DNA from 3 places in the Sinorhizobium mexicanum genome. Region 1 is predicted to be linked to each of the others. Evidence: riboswitches for the same ligand, from Rfam matches in the RefSeq annotation. Region 1 holds a riboswitch; each other region holds the start of a gene.
The links. A riboswitch is a leader RNA that binds a small molecule or an ion and turns the genes downstream of it on or off. The one in region 1 is predicted to bind cobalamin.
Positions count from the first base shown of each region.

Region 2: linked by a shared signal. The riboswitch ahead of FKV68_RS11530 (DUF1636 family protein) and the one ahead of FKV68_RS04675 (aromatic ring-hydroxylating oxygenase subunit alpha) in region 1 are both predicted to bind cobalamin.
Region 3: linked by a shared signal. The riboswitch ahead of bluB (5,6-dimethylbenzimidazole synthase) and the one ahead of FKV68_RS04675 (aromatic ring-hydroxylating oxygenase subunit alpha) in region 1 are both predicted to bind cobalamin.

Region 1 covers NZ_CP041238.1:1,004,767-1,008,034, forward strand. The annotation lists gene FKV68_RS04665 (L-threonylcarbamoyladenylate synthase) at 1-189, opposite strand, end outside; gene FKV68_RS04670 (DUF6656 family protein) at 394-993, opposite strand; cobalamin riboswitch at 1,307-1,508, shown strand; gene FKV68_RS04675 (aromatic ring-hydroxylating oxygenase subunit alpha) at 1,617-2,861, shown strand; gene FKV68_RS04680 (FAD-binding oxidoreductase) at 2,864-3,268, shown strand, end outside.
Region 2 covers NZ_CP041238.1:2,453,701-2,456,968, forward strand. The annotation lists gene FKV68_RS11520 (ABC transporter substrate-binding protein) at 1-435, opposite strand, end outside; gene FKV68_RS11525 (ABC transporter ATP-binding protein) at 432-1,292, opposite strand; gene FKV68_RS11530 (DUF1636 family protein) at 1,312-1,722, opposite strand; cobalamin riboswitch at 1,831-2,043, opposite strand; gene FKV68_RS11535 (LysR family transcriptional regulator) at 2,219-3,100, opposite strand; gene FKV68_RS11540 (polysaccharide deacetylase family protein) at 3,254-3,268, shown strand, end outside.
Region 3 covers NZ_CP041238.1:2,221,036-2,224,303, forward strand. The annotation lists gene FKV68_RS10450 (DUF2865 domain-containing protein) at 1-953, shown strand, start outside; gene bluB (5,6-dimethylbenzimidazole synthase) at 1,049-1,735, opposite strand; cobalamin riboswitch at 1,780-1,991, opposite strand; gene FKV68_RS10460 (SDR family oxidoreductase) at 2,064-2,885, opposite strand; gene FKV68_RS10465 (phytanoyl-CoA dioxygenase family protein) at 2,962-3,268, opposite strand, start outside.

The DNA of each region.
Region 1 (3,268 bases):
CAGCGGATTGAAACGAGGTCGACCCTTCATCTCGTAGATGCGGCTGATCGCATCGGGATTTGTCGCGTCCGCCGCAAGGCCATAGACCGTCTCCGTCGGGATCGCGACCGGCTCGCCCTCGGAAAGAACGGCGCGGGCTTGCTCGATCGCCCGATCTGGCTCTGTGCGTGTATCGATGATTTCGGCCATGGCGGTTCCGTTTGCCTTTCCGTCGCTTCCTTAACGGACGTGCCGGAAAAACAGAACGATTTTCTTCGTCAATGCATGTCGCCCAAAAGTGCGGAGCGGTTTTGGGACAACGACATGCACGAAACAAGGAGCGCATGTCGCCCAAAAGTGCGCAGCGGTTTTGGAGCACGACATTTATAAGAACAATGCCCGACCAAGCATGGGTCAAAGGCTGCGAATGATCTTGCGCAGTGCGTCGTCGCGCGCGCCCAGCATCAAGACGTTCTTCAGTGCCACCTTGGGATCCTGCGTCCGGAAGATCAGGCCGTTGCCGCGCACATTGCGATTGATGACCATCTGCCCTTCGTCGCCGCCGGGTTCGATGGCCACGGCGAAGTACATCCGCGAATAACCCCTGTGTATTCGATCGAAGAAATGCGTCTCGTCGCCGAGATCGGAGAAGAAGTTCGCGAAATAAAAGGCCCAGGTGATGTCGTGGGAGCGCTCGAGATGCGTTTTCGCGGCCGTCACATGGCAGTAGCCGAGATGCGGACTGTTCGGGAGGGTGCGGTGAAAGATCATCTTCGGAAACTGGATCGAAGAATGGAACGCGTTGATGCGCTTGTGGGTCGTCTCTCCCGCCGCCGAAAGCTTCCGCCCCGTTTGCTCCGCGACCTCCTCATGCGTCAGGTAGCGACGCTGCCCGGCTATCCAGGGCCGTCGGCGGTCGATCCGGCCGGTGCGGAGGAATTCCGCGTGGGGCGTGGCCTTTGACGCGGCAACCGGAGCTCGCGTGCCGGTGTCATAATATCTGAGTCTTGCCATTGGCGCCGGCGCCGTCCTTGTCCGCGAAACGAGTTGATCCGTCCCGGAATGCTAGCCCTTCAGGGTTAACAGATGATTTTTTATTGCCTTTCGTCGGCGGCAAGCACTCCGGAGGATTGTCGCAAAATGACCAGCTCATTTCGTGCCGGAGATGACGCTGGTGAAAAAATCGCCAGCTGCCTATGTTTTCAGCTATCACATTGTTTATAATAAAAAATATCAATCATAGTATAGCGGAATGACGAGCGAATATCGTGTCGTCTTTCTGGAAGAGGATGTCGTCAATCGGCAAACGAAAAGGCGCTGCGCGCGCTTAGATATCGACACTCAAGGTGCCGCTCCCAGGGAGGGCGGAGAATTGGGAAGCCGGTCAGATCCCGGCGCTGCCCCCGCAACGGTGGTGGAGCGAAAGCCACGGCAAAAGGCCACTGGACGGTGTGTCCGGGAAGGCGCCGGGCGGGTCCCTCTTGGGGCCGCTCCAGAGCCCGGAAACCAGCCTTGGGACGAAAAATCGACCGTAACTGGTTGCGGCGGGCAGCCGGATCGGAGCCTTTGATGCGCCGGCACTATCGTCGGCGTTGGTTCCTGTCCTGCCTCTCCGAACTGATGAAAGAGGACAGGACATGGACATTCAGAACGATATGCTGTGCCGGCTGGAAACCCGCCGTGAGGGCCATAGCCTCGACCGGGCCTTCTACACCGACCCGGATTATTACCGGCAAGACCTCGAGCACATCTGGTACAAGGACTGGCTCTTTATCGGTCACGACTGCGAAATTCCGCGGGCCGGCAACTACTTTACCGTTCAGGTCGGCGACTATCCGATCGTCGTTGTCCGCGACCGGCAGGGAACGATCCGGGCGCTCCACAATTCCTGCCGCCACCGCGGCTCGCGCGTCTGCACGCAGCACAAGGGCTCCTCGGCCAAGCTCGTCTGTCCCTATCACCAGTGGACCTACGAACTGGACGGAAAACTGCTTTTCGCGCGGCAGATGCCCGAAGGCTTCGACCCGGCTCAGCACAGCCTGAAGCCGGTCCGTTGCGAAACGGTTGGAGGCTATATCTTCATCAGCCTCGCCGACGAGCCGATGGATTTCCAGGCGTTCCGCGAGACGGTTGCTGGTTATCTCGCGCCGCATCGCCTTGGCGAAACCAAGGTCGCCTATGAGAGCACGATCGTCGAGAAGGGCAATTGGAAGCTTGTCTGGGAGAACAACCGCGAGTGCTACCACTGCGCCGCCAACCATCCGGAGCTTTGCCGCACCTACCCCGAGGCTCCAACGGTGACGGGTGTCCAGGGCGCGATGGACGACCCGGAGATCGGCGCCCATTGGGAAAGGTGCGAAGCGGCGGGCCTTCCGAGCACGTTCAGGATCGCGCCGACCGGCCAGTTCCGGATGACGCGGATGCCGCTCATCAACGGCGCCGAGAGCTACACGATGTCCGGGCATGCGGCCGTGCGCAAACAGCTTTCGGCGGGCATCAACCAGCGCGCGATCGGCACGCTCTTGCTCTTCCACTACCCGACCACCTGGAACCATGTGCTCGGCGATCACGCGATCACCTTCCGTGTGCTGCCCCTTGGCCCGGAACTGACGCAGGTCACCACCAAATGGCTGGTCAGCAAGGATGCAGTCGAAGGTGTCGATTACACCATCGAAGACCTTACTCATGTCTGGACAGAAACCAATGACCAGGATCGCCAGATCGTAGAGGAAAACGCCTTCGGCATCCGCTCGCCGGCCTATGAGCCGGGCCCCTATTCGACCGAGCACGAGGGCGGCGTGATGCAGTTCGTCGAATGGTACTGCAATTTCATGCAGAACCGCCTGCAGGGCGATGCCGCTCCTCTCTCACGGGTGGCCTGATCATGGAAATGGGTTCCTCTTTTCGCCATTTCGATGAGTTGCATCCGTGGATCGATCGGCAGCATCTGCTCGAATGCATATCGGCCGTGATCGAGACTGCGGACGTGATGACCTTCACCTTCCGTTCGGACAAGCTGGCCTGGTTCCGCTATCTGCCGGGGCAGTTCGTCACGCTTGAGCTGCCCGTCGGCGAGGAGCCGGTGATGCGCACCTACACGCTGTCATCCTCGCCATCACGCCCGCTCTCGGTTGCCGTCACCGTCAAGGCGCAGCCGGACAGCATCGGTACGCGCTGGATGTTCGACAATCTGAAGCCCGGCATGAAGCTGAGGGCGCTCGGGCCGCTCGGGGATTTCAGCTTCGTTCGCCATCCGGGTGAGAAATACCTGTTTATCTCGGCTGGCTCC
Region 2 (3,268 bases), 1.4 Mb from region 1:
GCCCTTCGCCATGATGTGGATGCAGCTTTCGGTCAGCTCATAAACCTTGATGCCGAATGGCGCGAGCGTTTCAGGCGTCACCTCGCCGCCGACCTTCATGCCGTAGTTCCAGCCGGCGAAGTAGAAATCGACGTCGGCATTCAGCAGCACCTCCTTCGTCGGATATTTTTGCGAAAGCTCCGGCAGTGCCCTGACGCCCTCGCGCAAGCGCTCGTCCAGCGTCTTCCATCCCGAAACGCCGGTATAGCCGGCCATGCGATCCTGCAGTTTCAAGGCCAGCATCATCTCGGTGAGATTGACGTCGTTGGAAACCGCCCGCTGCGGCGCGGCGTCGAAAGTGACCTCTCGGTTGCAGCTCTTGACGGTGACTGGATGAGCAAGCGCGGGCACGGCGGCAAGCAGAAGCGCGCCGGCGGCAAAGAGAAATCTCGTCATCGGATGGCTCCTGCGGAACGGGAAGGTCGCGTGGCGGGCATTGGGTCGGGCCGCGAGAGCGCGAAGGAAAAGCGGGAACCATGACCCGCGGCATCGGCATGCGCGGTGGCATGGACGCCGAACGCAGCCGAGAGCGCCGAAGGCTTCAGTACGGTCTCCGGCGGGCCGAAGGCTGCAAGCCGCCCCTCCGTCAGGATCGCCACATCGGTCGCGAACTCGGCCGCGAGATTGATGTCGTGCAGCGTCGTGACGATCGTCAGCTTCAGCGTTTGCAACAGATCGAGGATTTCCAGCTGGTGGCGGATGTCGAGATGGTTGGTCGGCTCGTCGAGGATGATGACCTTCGGTTCCTGGGCAAGCGCCCGGGCAATCAGCACCCGCTGCTTCTCGCCGCCCGAAAGCGTGGCGAACTGGCGGCGCGCAAGATGGGCAAGGTCGAGATGCTCGAGCGCATGCGCCACGCGCTCACGGTCGTAGTCGCTCCAGCCGCTGATCCCCTCGCGGCGCGGGATCCGCCCCATCATCACGACGTCCCGGACGCTGAACGGAAAATCGCCCGGCATTTCCTGCAAGACCACGGCGATCGTCCTTGCCGCCTCGCGCGCACTCATTGCCCAGAGGTTCACGCCGTCGATCGCGATACGGCCGGCAGTCGGCTCGACCGCGCGGTAGAGGCAGCGCAACAGCGAGGTCTTGCCGGCGCCGTTCGGGCCGATGATCGCCAACCGGCTGCCCGGCGCAATAGCAAAGCCGATATCGCGGACAAGCCGAAGGCCGGGGCGCGGCCCCCACTCCAGTTTTTCGACATGCAGGCTGGCGCCGGCGCCCCCCTGCAAACAACTGAATTCGTCGCTCATGAAAACGCCCTCCCCGCGCTCACTGCAGCCGCCCCGCGGTCTCCTCGGAGACGAGGAGCGCCGCCGGAATGCGCGCAAGGCCCGTGCCCGCCGGGACCAAGGCGGAACGCGGAAGGGCATCAAACGCCTGACCTTCGGCACAGGCAGCGGCGAAGCTGACGAGATCGTCTATGTCTTCCTCCGGCGAGATGTCGCCGAAGAGATAGGTCGCCCTGCCGGTGGCCTGGAAGGCGATCGTGCAAGGCCGCGTGCAGGCCGTCATCGCCACCGTGCCGGCGATGGAGAAATCCTGGTCGAGAGGTCGGCCGAGCGCGGAAACGCTGCGGTTCAACTGCGCGAGCAGTTCGGCGCCGGGTCGGCACGGGCCTCCCGTGAAGCGGCAATCGGTGCAGAGGGTTATCTTGTGCTGTCGGAAGTCTGAATTCGCCATGGCTTGTCTCCGCCGGGCTGGGCCGGAGAGAAAATGGCGAAGATGCAAGGAGACGGTTGCCCGCCAAGCAGTAGCCAGTTCTTTTCCATCGGAACACCCCGTCCGTTGTGGTTGATCGGTTCGATGGCAGGTCTCCTGGCTTGCGGGTCGCCGCGCATCCACGTCTTCCCGGCTTTTCGCCAGTGACATGGTGTGAATGCGCTTTCCGCTCACAGTTGCGGGGGCAGCCACGGTTTCGGCCCCTCCTGGGTCGTCCTCACCGTGTTCCCTTTTCAGCCGCTTCCGGATCACGAAAGCAGCACCATCGCGCCCTTGGTGGCATGAATCGCGCCCCGAGGCAACCGGCGGATGAAGGGCGAATGGAGATATCAACATGGGTGGGCATCTCGTTGAGTGGCCGCCATTTGTTACTAAATAACATTACGGCGGACAAGACAGAAACTTCGTTTGCAAGCGGACGCTCCCCAATGCGAAGACAGCAAGGCGCCAATTGGCCTCAGGCGGAAAACAGATTCTCCGCCATGAAATCCACGAAGACCCGGAGTTTTGGCGACTGATAGCGGCTGGAGGGCCACAGGATCCGGAACGGGCCGGAATGTTCGACGTGATCGTCGAGCACGCTGACGAGCGTGCCGTCGCGAAGCTGGCGGCGGATGCCGACGTCCGGCAGGCAGGCGATGCCGAGCCCTTGCTCGGCCATGTAGATCAGCGGCTCGATGGTGTTGACGACCGCGGTCGTCGGCAGTTCGATGTCCCTCTCCCCGCGCCTGAGCGGCCAGCGCTCAAACTTGCCGCTGGTCGCGTAGCGGTGCTGCAGGCACGCGTGGGATGTGAGGTCTCCCGGAGTTTGCGGCACGCCTCTTGCCGCAAAATAACCGGGCGAGCCGACGAGCATGAGCCGGAAGGTGCCAAGCGAGCGGATCATCAGCCGCGAGTCGCTGACCTCGCCGGCGCGCACGACCGCGTCGAAGCCTTCATCGATGACATCGACGAGCCGGTCGCTGAGATCGAGGTCGAGCTCGATCTCCGGATAGGCGCGCATGAAGGCCGTAAGCGCCGGCATCATCAGCATGCCGATGAGTGGCATGCTGACGCGCAATTTGCCGCGCGGCGCGCCCTGCGTCTGGGCGATCCCCTGCTCGGCCGCCTCGACTTCCAGGAAGATGCGCCGGCAGCGTTCGAGGAAGAGCGCGCCTTCAGGCGTCAGCGTGATCGAGCGGGTCGAGCGATGGAAGAGCCGCACGCCGAGCCGTTCTTCCAACCGCGCCACCGCCTTGCCGATCGCCGAGGACGACACGCCCAATTGCCGCCCGGCGAGCGTGAAGCTGCGGGCGTCCGCCGCCTGAACGAAAGCGTTGAGGGATCCGAGACTGTCCATCTGCCAAACTCCATTGCGGACATTTTCGTCCGATGTGCTCGGAATTGTAGCGCATTTTTCCAGGACTTCGAGTGGCTTACCTTCAACCAGCGCGGCAGATCGCCCTCTTCGGAAGGCGGCCCGCCGTCCCTGATTTCACTGAAGGAGAGAGCCATGTCCGAGGTTTCA
Region 3 (3,268 bases), 1.2 Mb from region 1:
CCGTCTCCCGCCAGAACATCGAGCTCCGCCGGGCCAAGAATGAGCGACGCCGGATGGAATGCAGCACCGGCAGCGTCGTCGTCATTGGTGGCGAAAACGACGATGCATGCACGGCGCTTGATGACACCATCGCCCGCATGGAGGACAACCTTCAAAGGCTGAAGGCGCATCGCCGCTCGTTGATATCGGGCGACATGGGCGACACGCGCCGGCGCATTCTCGCGGCGCTGGAACTGAACGGCTGCCACGACGAGGCCCGCGGCGGCCCATATCCAATAGAGGAGCAGGACGAGTTCGCCAGCGCGGCCGTCGATGATGCCGAGTTCCACCGCAATATCCTCAGGGATCTTCCGCCGGATAGCGAGGATTATCCGCTGCTGAATGACGACAGCGACATGCAGGATTTTCCGCTGCTGCACGAGGAGCCGATTGGCAGTCTCAGGACAATGTGCGTACGCACCTGCGACGGAGCGTTTTTCCCGATCTCGTCAAATGCGACGCCGTCGGACTTTGCCCGTGACGCCGAGCTTTGCCAGGCACGCTGCCCCGGCGCAGAGACGGAACTTTACTACCACGTCCTTGAGACGGAGGAGGCCGACCAGATGGTCTCGGCCTCGACCGGAAGGCCCTATACCGAGTTGCCGACGGCCTTCGCCTACCGGGCGCGCGGCGTCGGCGCGCCAGGGGTTTGCGGCTGCCGGATTCCGAATCCTACCGCAACGCAAGATCGCGGCAAGGCGACGACAGGCAGCGAGCCCTCGATCATCACGATCAATGGCGACCGGAAGCCGGCTCAGGGATCCGCACAGGCAAAGCCGGGGCCTGAGAGACCCTACGACCCGGCGAACAGCAAAGTCCGCGTCGTAGGCCCGACATTCCTGCCGCAGGAAAAAAGCGCAATCGACCTGAAACATCCACTTGGCCCGAGCTACCAGCCGACCCAGGGCAATTGAGCTTTCAGCGGCAACTCGACCGATTGGGCCCGCCACATCCCATGCTTTCAAAGTAGTGCAGGTAGGACGTCTATCGTATTGAACTCACGAACTGTTTATCCTTGAATGCCCCACGCTTCCTCGAAGACAAGGTCCTCGAGAGGCAGGCGCTGACGCCATCCTTTTACCGCGAGTTCCGGCTGCTGATAGAGCCGGTCGACAAATCCGACGCAAAGCCAGGCAACGATTTCGACATGCTCGGGCACGCCGAGAATCGACTTGATCTCCTGCTCGTGGAAAATGCTGACCCAGCCGACGCCGACACCTTCCGCGCGTGCGGCAAGCCAGAGGTTCTGGACCGCGCAGACGGTCGAATAGACATCCATCTGCGGATTGTGTGTCCGTCCAAGCACGACCGCTCCACCGCGCGTGCGATCGCAGGTGACGCAGATGCTGAGCGGTGCCTTGCGAATGCCTTCGAGTTTCAGCGACCGGTATTGCGCCTGCCTGTCGCCGAAGAACATCAGCGCCGCTTCCTCGTTGGCGCGCTCGAACGCCTTCCAGACCTTCTCTCGCGTCTCCTTTTGACGGACGAGCACGAAGTTCCAAGGCTGCATGAAGCCGACCGACGGCGCCCGGTGGGCGGCGCCAAGCAGGCGAGCAATGAGTTCGTCCGGCAGTGGATCGGGAAGGAATTCGTCACGCACGTCGCGGCGTGTTTCGATTGCGCGGTAGACGGCGGCACGCTCGTCCGGCGAAAAGGCTTCGGCCGCCGTCAGGCAGCCCTTCGGTTCAGGCAGCATCGTTCGATCCCCAACAATGCACAACCTCCCGCCGTCCGCGCGGGGCCGGTCTATCTCGCCAGGCCGGTCTTCTGACTCTGGATCATCCAGCCGCGCCGCCTTCCCAAATCGCTTGAGGATCTAGTGGCAATGTCCTGAGACAAAATCAGAACCTGTATGGCGCGACCGTCCCCATCACAGCGTTGGGCACGTTCCGGGCTTGCACCGGATTCCCGATTCTCCCGCCGTGGCGGGCACCTGACGGCTGCATATGGGCACAGCCGCTGGCGAAAGGCAAGCGAGCCGAACGGTTCGCCTTACCCCGAGACTTCGCGCCGGAGAGTTCTCGTCAGAGCGGCGCCGCCGGATGCGGGGAACCGTCGTAGGCGCCCCAGATCGATTGGTCGAAGCAGATCACCGAACCGGTCATCAGGCCGGATTCCGCCGAGGAGAGATAGGCGCAGGCGCGCGCGACCTCGGCCGGGTCGACAAGGCGGCCGAAGGGCTGGTTCGCTGCCGCCTTCTCCAGCCAGTCCGCGGGTGCGTCATGATATTCGCGCTGGATGCGATCCTCCCCCTCCGATGCCATCCAGCCGATGTTAAGACCGTTGACGCGGATGCGGTTGCGCAGAAGCGCGTAGGCCGTGTTCTTGGTCAGTGTCTCCAGGGCGCCTTTCGACGCGCAATAGGCGGCGATGAAGGGCTGACCCGCCTTTGCCGACATCGAGCCGATATTGACGATCGTGCCCTCGATCTTCTCGCGCCGCATCACCTTCACCGTTTCCTGAATAAGGAAGAAGGGCGCGCGGATGTTGATCGCGAACATGCGGTCGAAGAGTTCCGGCGTCGTGTCGAGGATCGTGCCGCGGTCGGTGATGGCAGCGGCATTGACCAATGCGTCCACCCGGCCGAATTCCCTGTCGCAAGCATCGACAACCTTGCGGGCATCCTCGACCCGCTCGAGATCGGCCGCCACGTAAACCACCTTGGTGCCGGTCGCCTTACTGATTTCGGCTGCCTTCGCCTCGCCTTTGGCAGCGTTGCGCCCGCAGATGACGATACCGGTCGCGCCCCGTTCGGCGAAGAGAGCGGCGATTGTCGCGCCGAGCCCTTGTGTGCCGCCGGTAACAATGGCAATTTTTCCGTCGAGACGACCATAATCCGTGCTCATGAAATCCTCCCTGGGATGATTGCGTTTTTAAGCTGCCGCCCTCGAAGTGTTGGGGAGCGTAGCTCTGTGGCGTCCCTCAGCTTTTCTTTTTCTCGGCCTGGACGGCCAGTGCCTCCACGAAGGCCACGGTCTCCCAGCCGGCTGCCAGCGCTTCATGCATCAACTGTGCCTGCGTCTTTGGCGCCAAGCCGCCGAGCGGCGGGTCGCGATCGAGATTGGTCGGGAACGAATAGCCTTCGGCGCAGGAAGCAATCGCGTTGGCAATTTCGCCGGCCGAGAGCGTTCCGTCCGCTGCAAGGGCCTTCAGGGCCGGATAGAGCACGCCGCACATCCGTTCGCGGTCGACCGTTTCCATCGCGCGTCCGAAGGCGGAGGAGACCTGA